3 regions of the Streptomyces sp. NPDC051051 genome follow, and region 1 is predicted to be linked to each of the others. Evidence: riboswitches for the same ligand, from Rfam matches in the RefSeq annotation. Region 1 holds a riboswitch; each other region holds the start of a gene.
The links. A riboswitch is a leader RNA that binds a small molecule or an ion and turns the genes downstream of it on or off. The one in region 1 is predicted to bind cobalamin.

Region 1 (3,524 bases):
GGACGAGGAGGGTGAGCGCGCCCGTCGCGCAGAAGCCCAGCGGGACCCGGTAGGCGCGCCACAGCCGGCGGGGCGGCACCCCCGCCGGACCCAGCAGCAGGGCGAGTGCCGTCACCAGCACCAGGGCCGCGCCCGGCCAGGGCGGCAGGGAGATCGCGAGCAGGGTGAGGCCGAGCCCCAGCACGGCCTTGTCCACGGGATGACGGTGGCGCCAGCGACTGCCGTGCGCCGCCGCGTCGATCGGCAGCACGTCCGATCAGACCCGTTCCTGCGGAGACTTCCCGGCGTCGGGCGTGCTCACGTCGTCCCGCGCCTCGGCCCCGTCCTGTTTCTCCTCCAGGCGGGCCAGCGCCCGCAGTTCGCCCTGGCGGCGGCCACGGCGCACCCCGAAGTAGTAGGCGAGGACGCCCGCGCCCAGGGCCGCCTGGAGGGAGAACAGCGCCGACTCGATCTCCCCGGACGGAGGCTCGTACAGGGGCGAGAACCACGGTTCGTAGTCCGGCTCCAGCTCGGTGATCGCCGTCTCCGCCTCGCTGTCGGAGCCGGTGAACGGCTGCTCCTTGTGGTCGCCGAGACCCAGGGCCAGCGGCAGCACCGCGAGCGCGAGCACGGCGAGCAGCAGCAGGAGGTTGATCTTGGTGTTCCGCTTCACCGGGCCACCGCCCCGGTCGTGTCCGGCTTCCGGTTCCGGCCCCCGGTCACCAGCACGCCCAGCCGGGTCAGTTCGCCCTTGCTGGACTGCACGAGGAGACGCATCACCAGGACGGTGAGGAGCCCCTCGCTCACGGCCAGCGGGATCTGCGTGACGGCGAAGATGGACCCGAACTTGCCGAGCGCGCCCAGGAACCCGCTGCTCGGGTCGGGGAACGCCAGCGCCAGTTGCACGCTGGTCACGCAGTAGGTGGACAGGTCGGCGACGAACGCGCCGGCGAACACCGTGACCATCAACGGCACGCCGTAGCGCCGCAGCAGGCGGTAGACGCCGTATCCGGCCCACGGTCCGACGATCGCCATCGAGAACACGTTGGCGCCGAGCGTGGTCAGGCCACCGTGCGCGAGCAGCAGGGCCTGGAAGAGCAGGGTGATCGTGCCCAGCACGGCCATGATCGGCGGCCGGAACAGGACGGCGCCCAGGCCGGTGCCGGTGGGATGCGAGCAACTCCCGGTCACCGAAGGGAGCTTGAGTGCGGACAGGACGAACGTGAAGGCGCCGGAGGCGCCGAGCAGCAGCGTGCTCTCGGGATGCTCCCTGACTTCACGGGTGAGCGACCGGGCTCCGTGGACGACGAACGGCGCCGACGCGACGCTCCAGGCGACCGCGTGCGCCGGAGGCAGAAAACCCTCGGCTATGTGCATGGCTCAGCAGACCCTCTCCAGCACCTCGTGGATGGTTGACGCGCCTTGGCCGGTCTCCTGGCTGACGGGTACCACCGCCCGTGCTCCGCCTTCCCGGGTCCGTGAGGACCCAGTGGCTGCCCGCGAGGGCCGGAGCCGGACTTCCCGATCACAGTGGCGAGGGCCGCACCGGCATCACACCGGATTTCCCGTTCACCAAGGCGTGGTGACAGTAGTGCGAGGACAGGGGCGGTGACAAGCGGGAACGGGGGCGCACGGGCGGCGGACGCGGGGTGCCGACCCGGCGCACACCGGCCGCGCCGGGGCCGCACCGCGGTCACGCGGACACCGCTCGGCGGCCGTGTCGGTTCCGACACACCGGTCGGTCGGCGGCCGTGCCGGTCCGGGAATCCGGAGGGTCAGCGGCCGTGCCAGTCCAGGCACACCACGAGCGCGTCGTCCTCCGTCACGGACCCGCCGCGGTGCCCCGCCAGTTCGCGCAGCACGGCACGCGGGACCTCGGCCGCCGGCAGCAGCCGGGTGGCCGTGATCGCGCGGGCCAGGGCGGCGTCCCCGTACGTCCCTCCGCCGGGCGGAGCGACCGCGTGGACGCCGTCGCTGACGAACACCAGCCGGTCCTCGGGCTCCACCTGGAACGGCTGCGCCACGTAGTCGGTCTCCTCGAACATGCCCAGCGGCAACTGGGCTTCCAGGTCGACGGGTTCGACGGTGCCCGCCCGCAGCCGCAGCAGCCGCGGTGAGCCGGCGTCCACCACCTGGGCCCGGCCCGTGGCGACTTCGACCTCCAGCATCAGCACCGGCAGGTGGCAGCGGCCCCGGTAGTGGGCGTGCACCGCCTGGTCGGCCAGCGCCGCCTGGTCGGCGATCGGGAGGCCGGCCCGTCGCGCGTTGCGCAGCGCGCTGACCGCCAGGCTCGTCAGCAGCGACGCCTCCGTGCCGTCCCCCATGCCGTTGTTGACGTACAGGGTGAGGCGGTCGTCCGTCGCGGACCAGTCGAAGTTGGCGCCGCGGACGGCGTAGGCGGGCTCCATCTGGGCGCCGAGCGCGTATCCGGGGCCGGTGCCGGAGCGGGCCGGGAGGAGCTGCCACTGCATCTCCGCGGCCAGGGTGAGCCGTTCCCTGCGCCGGGCCCGCAGGTACAGGTCGGTGGCCCGCTCGGCCACGACCACCTCGTGCCCGAGCACCTGCGCGACCTCCGCCAGCTCGCCCAGCACGTCCGGCACCCCGCCGTCCTCGGGCAGCGTCACCGACAGCACCCCGAGCCGGTCGCCGCGCACCGAGACCGGCAGGTGCGCCCGCACCCGCCCGTTCCCGGCCGGTTCGACGTACGGCTCCTGCGCGCCGAACGCCCGGCCCGCGGCGCTGCCGTACACCGACACGGGCTCCTGGTCCCGAGGTCCGGCCACCGGCTGCAGCGACGTCAGGCCGTAGTCGGCCATGAGCAGCTCGGCGGAGAGGGCCGCGTACTGCTCGACCAGCGCACGGCGGACGGCCTCGACCAGTTCATGAGGTGCCGCCTTCCGCAGGGCACGCTCGGCGGTGACGAATCTGTTCGTGACGGGGGATACCACGACGGGAGTAACACCGATCCTTCGCTCGGGGGCCGGTTCGCCGGCCGGAGGTGTCCCGCGCGCCCGGGCGGCGCGGCGGGTTCGAGGGGTGCCGGGGGCGGGGGAGCCGCTAGTACGCTGACGGTCGTCCCAGTGCCTGCGAGAGTGTGACCGTGACTGCCTTCCGCCATCGCCCGGACCCCGACGAGGTCGCACGGGTGACCGCGACGGCCGCCGAGCTGCTGGAAGTGCTGTGGGGGCGGGCCTCGACGGCGCCCGCGTCCGCGTCCCAGCTGCGCGTGCTGTTCGTCCTGGAGCACCAGGAGGGCATCAACCTGCGCACCCTCGCCGACTCGCTGGCCTCCACCCCGCCGTCGACGAGCCGCCTGTGCGACCGGCTCCAGGCCGCCGGGTTGGTGGAGCGGGTGGTGAGCCCCTCCGACCGGCGTGAACTGCGGCTGCGCCTCAGTGGCCGGGGGCGGGCCTTCCTGGCCGACCTGCGGGAGCGCCGGGAGCGGGAGCTGCGGGCGGTGCTGGCGGGGATGCCCGCGGGGAAGCGGAGCGCGCTGCTGGAGGGGCTCGACGCGTTCTGCGAGGCGGCGGCGGCCCGGGCGCACG
Region 2 (3,524 bases), on a different contig from region 1:
GGTTCACCGAACCCAGGTTGCAGACCGCCGTCTCGCCGTCGTCGGTGACCTCCAGGATCTCCGTGCACAGGTTCGAGGAGTGGACCACGTGGCCCGGTTCGGCGGTCTGGTTGGCGGTGCGGTTGGCCGCGTCCTTGAAGGTCATCCAGCCGTTGCCGGTCTGGGCGAGGGTGCGCATCATGCGTCCGTACAGGTCGCGGGCCGCGATGGTCTTCCTCGCGAGGCCCGCGGCCTCGGCCGCGCGGTAGGCCGCGTCGAACTCGTCGCCCCACAGGTCGACCAGCTCGGGTACGTCGGCCGGGGAGAACAGCGACCACTGCCCGTCGGCGTCGACCCGCCGCATGAACTCGTCCGGCACCCAGTGCGCCAGGTTGAGGTTGTGCGTACGGCGCGCGTCCTCACCGGTGTTGTCGCGCAGTTCCAGGAACTCCTCGATGTCGGAGTGCCAGGTCTCCAGGTAGACCGCGGCCGCGCCCTTGCGCCGGCCGCCCTGGTTCACGGCGGCGACCGAGGCGTCCAGGGTCTTCAGGAACGGCACGATGCCGTTGGAGTGCCCGTTGGTGCCGCGGATGAGCGACCCGCGCGAGCGGATGCGGCTGTACGACAGCCCGATGCCGCCGGCGTGCTTGGAGAGGCGGGCGACCTGGTGGTAGCGGTCGTAGATGGAGTCCAGCTCGTCCAGGGGGGAGTCGAGGAGGTAGCAGGACGACATCTGCGGGTGCCGGGTGCCGGAGTTGAACAGGGTGGGGGAGGAGGGGAGGTAGTCCAGGCGGCTCATCAGCCCGTAGAGCGCGGCGACCTCGTCGACGGACCTCGCCGTGTCGTCTTCGGCCAGGCCGCTCGCCACCCGCAGCAGGAAGTGCTGGGGGGTCTCGACGACCTTGCGGGTCAGCGGGTGGCGCAGCAGGTAGCGGCTGTGCAGGGTGCGCAGGCCGAAGTAGCCGAAGCGGTCGTCGGCGTCCGTGTCGACCAGCGCGTCGAGCCGGGCGGCGTGCAGCCGCACGAACTCGGCGGTGCGGTCGGCGATCAGGCCCTCGCGGTGGCCGACGGCGACGGACGTGGTGAAGGAGGTGACGCCCTGGGAGGCGGCCTCGGCGCGGATGCCGATCGTCAGCAGCCGGGCGGCCAGCCGGGAGTAGGCGGGGTCCTCGGAGATCAGACCGGCGGCCGCCTCCGTGGCCAGTTCGCGCAGCTCCGCCTCGTCCGCCCGCGCGGACCGGCCCCGCAGCGCGGCGGCGGCGACCCGGCCGGGGTCGGTGTCGGGGAGGTCGGCGGTCAGCTCGGTCAGGGTCCGCAGCAGTGCGGCTCCGGGACCGTCGGTCTCCGGGGCTGCTGAAGCCGGTTCGGCTGGCGCGATGGTCACGTGGGGCTCTCCCTCGCTCGGCGGGGGCCTTGCGCAGGGCAGGGGGCGGCACACGAGCGCGGGGCGCGTCGCGTCCACCGGCCCATTCCGCGAGGCCCGGACGTCAGGGCACCCGAGCCGGACGGACCGGGTGCGCTGCCGGCAGGTGCTCGGACTGACCATGCGTGCGCATATGGGTATGCGCGCACGCACGTACACCGTTGCGGGACAGTTCCGGATTCGCACCGGATTCCCCTGCGGCGACAGCGAGCATGAGCATACATCTTGTGCCGGGCTGCCACGTGACCCCCAGATGTTGTGTCGGGCTGGCTTCGCAGCGTCAACTCCGAGGGGACAGGGCCCCGTCCTCGCGGCACGAGCGCGTACGACAGCGGGCCGCCGGGGCGACGTGCCCCGGGCGGCCCGCTGCGGGATGTGGAGGGAGTGGTGGGCGGGGACGCCCCGCGCTAGTGCCCCGCTCCCGCCCCCGCCGTCGCCGGCGGCAGCTCCACCTGGACGCCCGGGTCGCCGGCGTCCGCCGTGTAGTCCGACGGGGACGTCTCGTCGACGCCCTCCGGGGCCTTGAGCGCCTTCAGGACGAAGGTCAGCACCACCGTCACCACCACGTTCAGCACGAACGCCGTCAGGCCGATGTAGCCGATCTCGCCGATGCCGGGGATCTCCTTCGACGAGCCGCCGAAGTGCGCCTGCGTCGGAGAGGCGACGCCGTACGCCGCGAACGTGCCGTAGACCATGCCGACGGCCCAGCCGGCCAGCAGGGCCCAGCGGTGGAACCAGCGGGTGAACAGGCCGCCCACCAGGGCCGGGAAGGTCTGGAGGATCCAGATGCCGCCCAGCAGCTGGAAGTTGATGGCGACCGTCTTGTCCATGGTGAGGACGAAGACCAGCGCGCCCACCTTCACCAGCAGCGAGACCAGTTTGGAGACACGGGTCTCCTCCTTGGGCGTGGCGTCCGGCTTGATGAAGTCCTTGTAGATGTTGCGGGTGAAGAGGTTCGCGGCCGCGATGGACATGATGGCGGCCGGCACCAGCGCGCCGATGCCGATCGCCGCGAAGGCCACACCGGCGAACCACGCCGGGAACATGTCCTCGAAGAGCTGCGGGATCGCCAACTGGCCGTTGGTGACCTTCACTCCGGCGGCGATCGCCATGAAGCCCAGCAGGGCGAGCAGGCCGAGCATCAGGGAGTACAGCGGCAGGATCGTGGTGTTGCGGCGGATCACCTCACGGCTGCGCGAGGACAGCGTCGCGGTGATCGAGTGCGGGTACATGAACAGCGCCAGCGCGGACCCCAGCGCCAGCGTGGCGTACGTCCACTGGCCCGCCTCGGCCGGGGCGAGCGCACCGCGTGGCTTGCCGGTCGCCGGGTTGGTCTGCGCGAAGGCGTCGCCCGCCTTGGCGAAGATGTCGTCGAACCCGCCGAGCTTGATGGGGATGTAGATGATCGCCACCGCGATGACGATGTAGATCAGCGTGTCCTTCACGAACGCGATCAGCGCGGGCGCCCGCAGCCCCGACGAGTAGGTGTACGCCGCGAGCACGCCGAAGGCGATCAGCAGCGGCAGGTCCTTGACGAACCAGTTGGTGTTCTCGCCGCCGCCGACGCCCATCACGTCCAGCACGGCCTGGATGCCGACGAGCTGGAGCGCGATGTACGGCATGGTGGCCAGGATGCCGGTGACGGCCACGGCCAGGGACAGCCCCTTGGAGCCGAACCGGCCGCGCACGAAGTCCGAGGTCGTCACGTACCCGTGCCGGTGCGACACCGACCACAGGCGCGGCAGGAACGTGAAGATCAGCGGGTAGACGAGGATCGTGTACGGCACCGCGAAGAAGCCCGCCGCGCCGGCCGCGTAGATCGCCGCCGGGACCGCCACGAACGTGTAGGCCGTGTACAGGTCGCCGCCGAGCAGGAACCAGGTGACCCAGGTGCCGAACGACCGGCCGCCCAGGCCCCATTCGTCGAGGCTGTGCTCGTCGTCGGCCCTGCGCCAGCGCGCGGCCAGGAAGCCCATGACCGTGACGGCCAGGAAGAAGAAGATGAAGACGGCGAGTGCGACGCCGTTCACGCCGTCCTTCACTTCGCCGCACCCCCGCCCCGGTTCGCGCGGCCGCGCTGGTCGAGCTGCCACAGCTTGTAGGCGATCACCGTGAGCGCGGT
Region 3 (3,524 bases), on a different contig from region 1:
GGCGTCGTCCGCTGGTCGACCGCCACCCGGATGTTCGTGGCCTGGGGCCTGACGCTGCCGGCCGCGGCCCTGGTCGGCGCCCTCGCCGAGTACGTGACCGGCCTCGGCGACTGGGGCACGGCGCTCGTCGCGGCGTTCCTCATCGCCTCCAGCGCGGCGATCTGGAAGATCTCGCGGCGCGAGGTCATCGACCACACGAACGTCGTCGACGCGGACGAGGAGCCGGCCGGCGTGGTCACCACCGCGATCGCCGCCGTGACCCCGCCTCCGGCGGGCACGGTCGCCGAGGACCTCACGGCCACCATCCCCGCCCCGGCGGCGGAACCGGCTCCCCCGGCCGCTCCCACCGTCACCACCGTCTGAGTCCCGCCCCCACCGGTACGAAGGAAGAAGCAGCATGAAGATCGACTGGGCGGCTCTCGGCTCCGTCTTCGGCGTCAGTCTCGTCGTCACCGTGGCCCTCGTGGCCCTCTTCACCCTCGGCATCATGGGCCTCTCCCGCCGCGAGCGGGCCGCGGCCCAGGGCGGCTCCGCCACCCTGGCCGTCACCGGCGCGTACGCCTGCTTCGCGGCGTGCGCCGGTGCGGTGGCCTACGGGATCTCGCTGATCGTCGCCTGACGGACGGCACGCACACGCGCGTGGGGCGCGGGACGGACCACCGTCCCGCGCCCCACGCGTGCGTGACGGCCGTGACCGGCGGTGACCGGTGGTGTGTGGGGTTCTGCACACTGTCCCGTCGCAGGTCAACAGCGAGTTGACGGCCGTTCCGGGCCCGTGGTGGACTGCCGGGGCCATGTACGGCGACAGAAGAGGAAGCCGGTGTGAATCCGGCGCGGTCCCGCCACTGTCACCGGGGTAGACACCCCCGGGAGCCAGGAACTCTCGTCGCCGGTCTCGTCGAACCAGGGCGTGGACACCCTGAGTGAGGACATATCGCCATGCTCGGCTGCCGTTCGAGGTACAGCACCAGGTCGTTGCCCGGCCCGTCGGCCGGCTGAGCCGATGGGTGCCGATCGCCGCTACGCGTACGGTGCCGCCGCCGGCCTCCTGGGGGACCTGCTCCTCGGCGATCCGCGCCGGGGGCATCCGGTCGCCGTGTTCGGGCGGGCCGCGGCCGGCGTGGAACGGGTGCTGTGGCGGGACCACCGCGGGTGGGGCGCGCTGCACACCGCCGTGTGCGCCGGTGGCGCCGTGGCCCTCGGGGCCCTCGCCGCACGTGCCGTACGCCGCTCCCCCGCCGCCTCCGTCGCGTTGACCGGTGCCGCCGTGTGGGCCGTCGTCGGCGGGACCTCACTGGTACGGGAGGCCCGGACCGTCGGGCGGGCCCTGGAAGCGGGGGACGTCGAGGGCGCGCGGGCGCGGCTGCCGCACCTGTGCGGACGGGACCCGCAGGCCCTGGACGCCGACGGCATCGCCCGCGCGGTCGTCGAGTCCGTCGCCGAGAACACCTCCGACGCGGTCGTGGGCGCCCTGGTGTGGGGGGCCGTCGGCGGTGTGCCGGGACTGCTCGGGTTCCGGGCCGTCAACACCCTGGACGCCATGGTCGGCCACCGCTCGCCGCGCCACCTCCGCTTCGGGTGGGCGTCGGCCCGGCTGGACGACGTCGCCGGATGGCCGGGGGCACGGCTGACCGCCGTCCTGGCCGCCGTCGCCGGTGACGATCCGCGCGGGGCGGTGCGGGCCTGGCGGGCCGACGCGCGCAGGCATCCCAGTCCCAACGCCGGTCCCGTGGAGGCGTCGTTCGCCGGTGCCCTCGGGGTGCGGCTGGGCGGGACGCTGTCGTACGCCGGGCGCGTGGAACACCGGCCCGTGCTGAACGGGGAGCGGGGGCGGCCCGTCATGGCCCACGACATCGAACGCGCCGCGCGGCTCTCCCGCCGCGTCGGCCTGCTCGCGCTCGGCGTCACCGTCGCCGCGCGCGTCGTCTCCGCGGGTGTCCTCGCGGCGAGAGCGAAGGGGCGTACGTCATGAGCGGGGGTCTCCTCGTCGCCGGCACCACCTCGGACGCCGGCAAGAGCGTCGTCACCGCCGGGATCTGCCGGTGGCTGGTGCGGCAGGGGGTCAAGGTGGCGCCCTTCAAGGCGCAGAACATGTCCCTCAACTCGTTCGTGACCCGCGAGGGCGCCGAGATCGGGCGCGCGCAGGCCATGCAGGCGCAGGCCTGCCGCATCGAGCCGACGGCGCTGATGAATCCGGTGCTGCTCAAGCCGGGCGGCGAGCGGAGCAGTCAGGTCGTGCTGCTCGGCAGGCCGGTCGGCGAGATGAGCGCGCGCGGGTTCTTCGGGGGGACCGGGGAAGCCGGGGGGTCGTCCCCCGGGAACAGGCTGCGCGGCGGACGGCAGGAGGAACTCCTCGGGACCGTTCTCGACTGTCTCGCCGAGTTGCGGGGCACGTATGACGCGGTGATCTGTGAGGGGGCGGGCAGTCCCGCCGAGATCAACCTGCGGCGGACCGACATCGTGAACATGGGGATCGCCCGCAACGCGCGGCTCCCCGTGCTCGTCGTCGGCGACATCGACCGCGGCGGCGTCTTCGCCTCCTTCTTCGGGACCGTCGCACTGCTCTCGCCGCAGGACCAGGAACTGGTCGCCGGGTTCCTCGTCAACAAGTTCCGCGGTGACGTCTCGCTGCTGGAGCCGGGCCTGGACATGCTGCGCGGGCTGACCGGGCGGCGGACGTACGGGGTGCTGCCGTTCCGGCACGGGCTCGGGATCGACGAGGAGGACGGGATGGCGGTCTCCCTGCGGGGCGCCGTCCGGGAGTCGGCCGTCTCCGCGCCCGTCGGTGAGGACGTGCTGCGGGTCGCCGTCTGCGCGGTCCCGCTGATGTCCAACTTCACCGACGTGGACGCGCTGGCCGCCGAACCGGGCGTCGTCGTGCGGTTCGTGGACCGGCCGGAGGAACTGGCCGACGCCGACCTCGTGGTGCTCCCGGGGACCCGGGGGACGGTCCGGGCGCTGGAGTGGCTGCGGGAGCGCGGGCTGGCGGACGCCGTCCTGCGCAGGGTCGCCGAGGGGCGGCCCGTGCTGGGCGTCTGCGGCGGTTTCCAGATCCTCGGCGCGCACATCGAGGACGAGGTCGAGAGCCGGCGGGGCCATGTCGACGGGCTCGGGGTACTGCCCGTGCGGGTGCGGTTCGCCCGCGAGAAGACCCTGACCCGGCCGGTGGGGGAAGCCCTCGGCGAGCGGGTCGAGGGGTACGAGATCCATCACGGGGTCGCCGACGTCACCGGAGGCCAAGCCTTCCTGGACGGCTGCCGGGTCGGGCAGACCTGGGGCACCCACTGGCACGGCTCACTGGAGTCGGACGGTTTCCGCCGGGCGTTCCTGCGGGAGGTGGCGGCCGCCGCGGGCCGCCGTTTCGTGCCGGCCGCCGACACCTCCTTCGCCGCGCTGCGCGAGGAGCAGCTCGACCGGCTCGGCGACCTGATCGAACAGCACGCGGACACGGACGCGCTGTGGCGGCTCATCGAGTCGGGCGCGCCGCAAGGACTGCCTTTCATTCCACCGGGAGCGCCCGCATG

Region 2: linked by a shared signal. The riboswitch ahead of AB0N31_RS06230 (ribonucleoside-diphosphate reductase subunit alpha) and the one ahead of AB0N31_RS29635 (energy-coupling factor ABC transporter permease) in region 1 are both predicted to bind cobalamin.
Region 3: linked by a shared signal. The riboswitch ahead of AB0N31_RS24280 (cobalamin biosynthesis protein) and the one ahead of AB0N31_RS29635 (energy-coupling factor ABC transporter permease) in region 1 are both predicted to bind cobalamin.

Annotation. Positions count from the first base shown of each region.
Region 1 is NZ_JBFBCB010000050.1:26,043-29,566, forward strand. Features, by position in the region: gene cbiQ (cobalt ECF transporter T component CbiQ) at 1-250, opposite strand, end outside; gene AB0N31_RS29630 (energy-coupling factor ABC transporter substrate-binding protein) at 257-652, opposite strand; gene AB0N31_RS29635 (energy-coupling factor ABC transporter permease) at 649-1,356, opposite strand; cobalamin riboswitch at 1,386-1,571, opposite strand; gene AB0N31_RS29640 (PP2C family protein-serine/threonine phosphatase) at 1,755-2,927, opposite strand; gene AB0N31_RS29645 (MarR family transcriptional regulator) at 3,074-3,524, shown strand, end outside.
Region 2 is NZ_JBFBCB010000005.1:185,791-189,314, reverse strand. Features, by position in the region: gene AB0N31_RS06230 (ribonucleoside-diphosphate reductase subunit alpha) at 1-1,363, opposite strand, end outside; cobalamin riboswitch at 1,486-1,629, opposite strand; gene mctP (monocarboxylate uptake permease MctP) at 1,810-3,444, opposite strand; gene AB0N31_RS06220 (DUF3311 domain-containing protein) at 3,441-3,524, opposite strand, start outside.
Region 3 is NZ_JBFBCB010000034.1:31,762-35,285, reverse strand. Features, by position in the region: gene AB0N31_RS24290 (inorganic phosphate transporter) at 1-363, shown strand, start outside; gene AB0N31_RS24285 (hypothetical protein) at 398-619, shown strand; cobalamin riboswitch at 771-903, shown strand; gene AB0N31_RS24280 (cobalamin biosynthesis protein) at 1,004-1,972, shown strand; gene AB0N31_RS24275 (cobyric acid synthase) at 1,969-3,524, shown strand, end outside; gene cobN (cobaltochelatase subunit CobN) at 3,522-3,524, shown strand, end outside.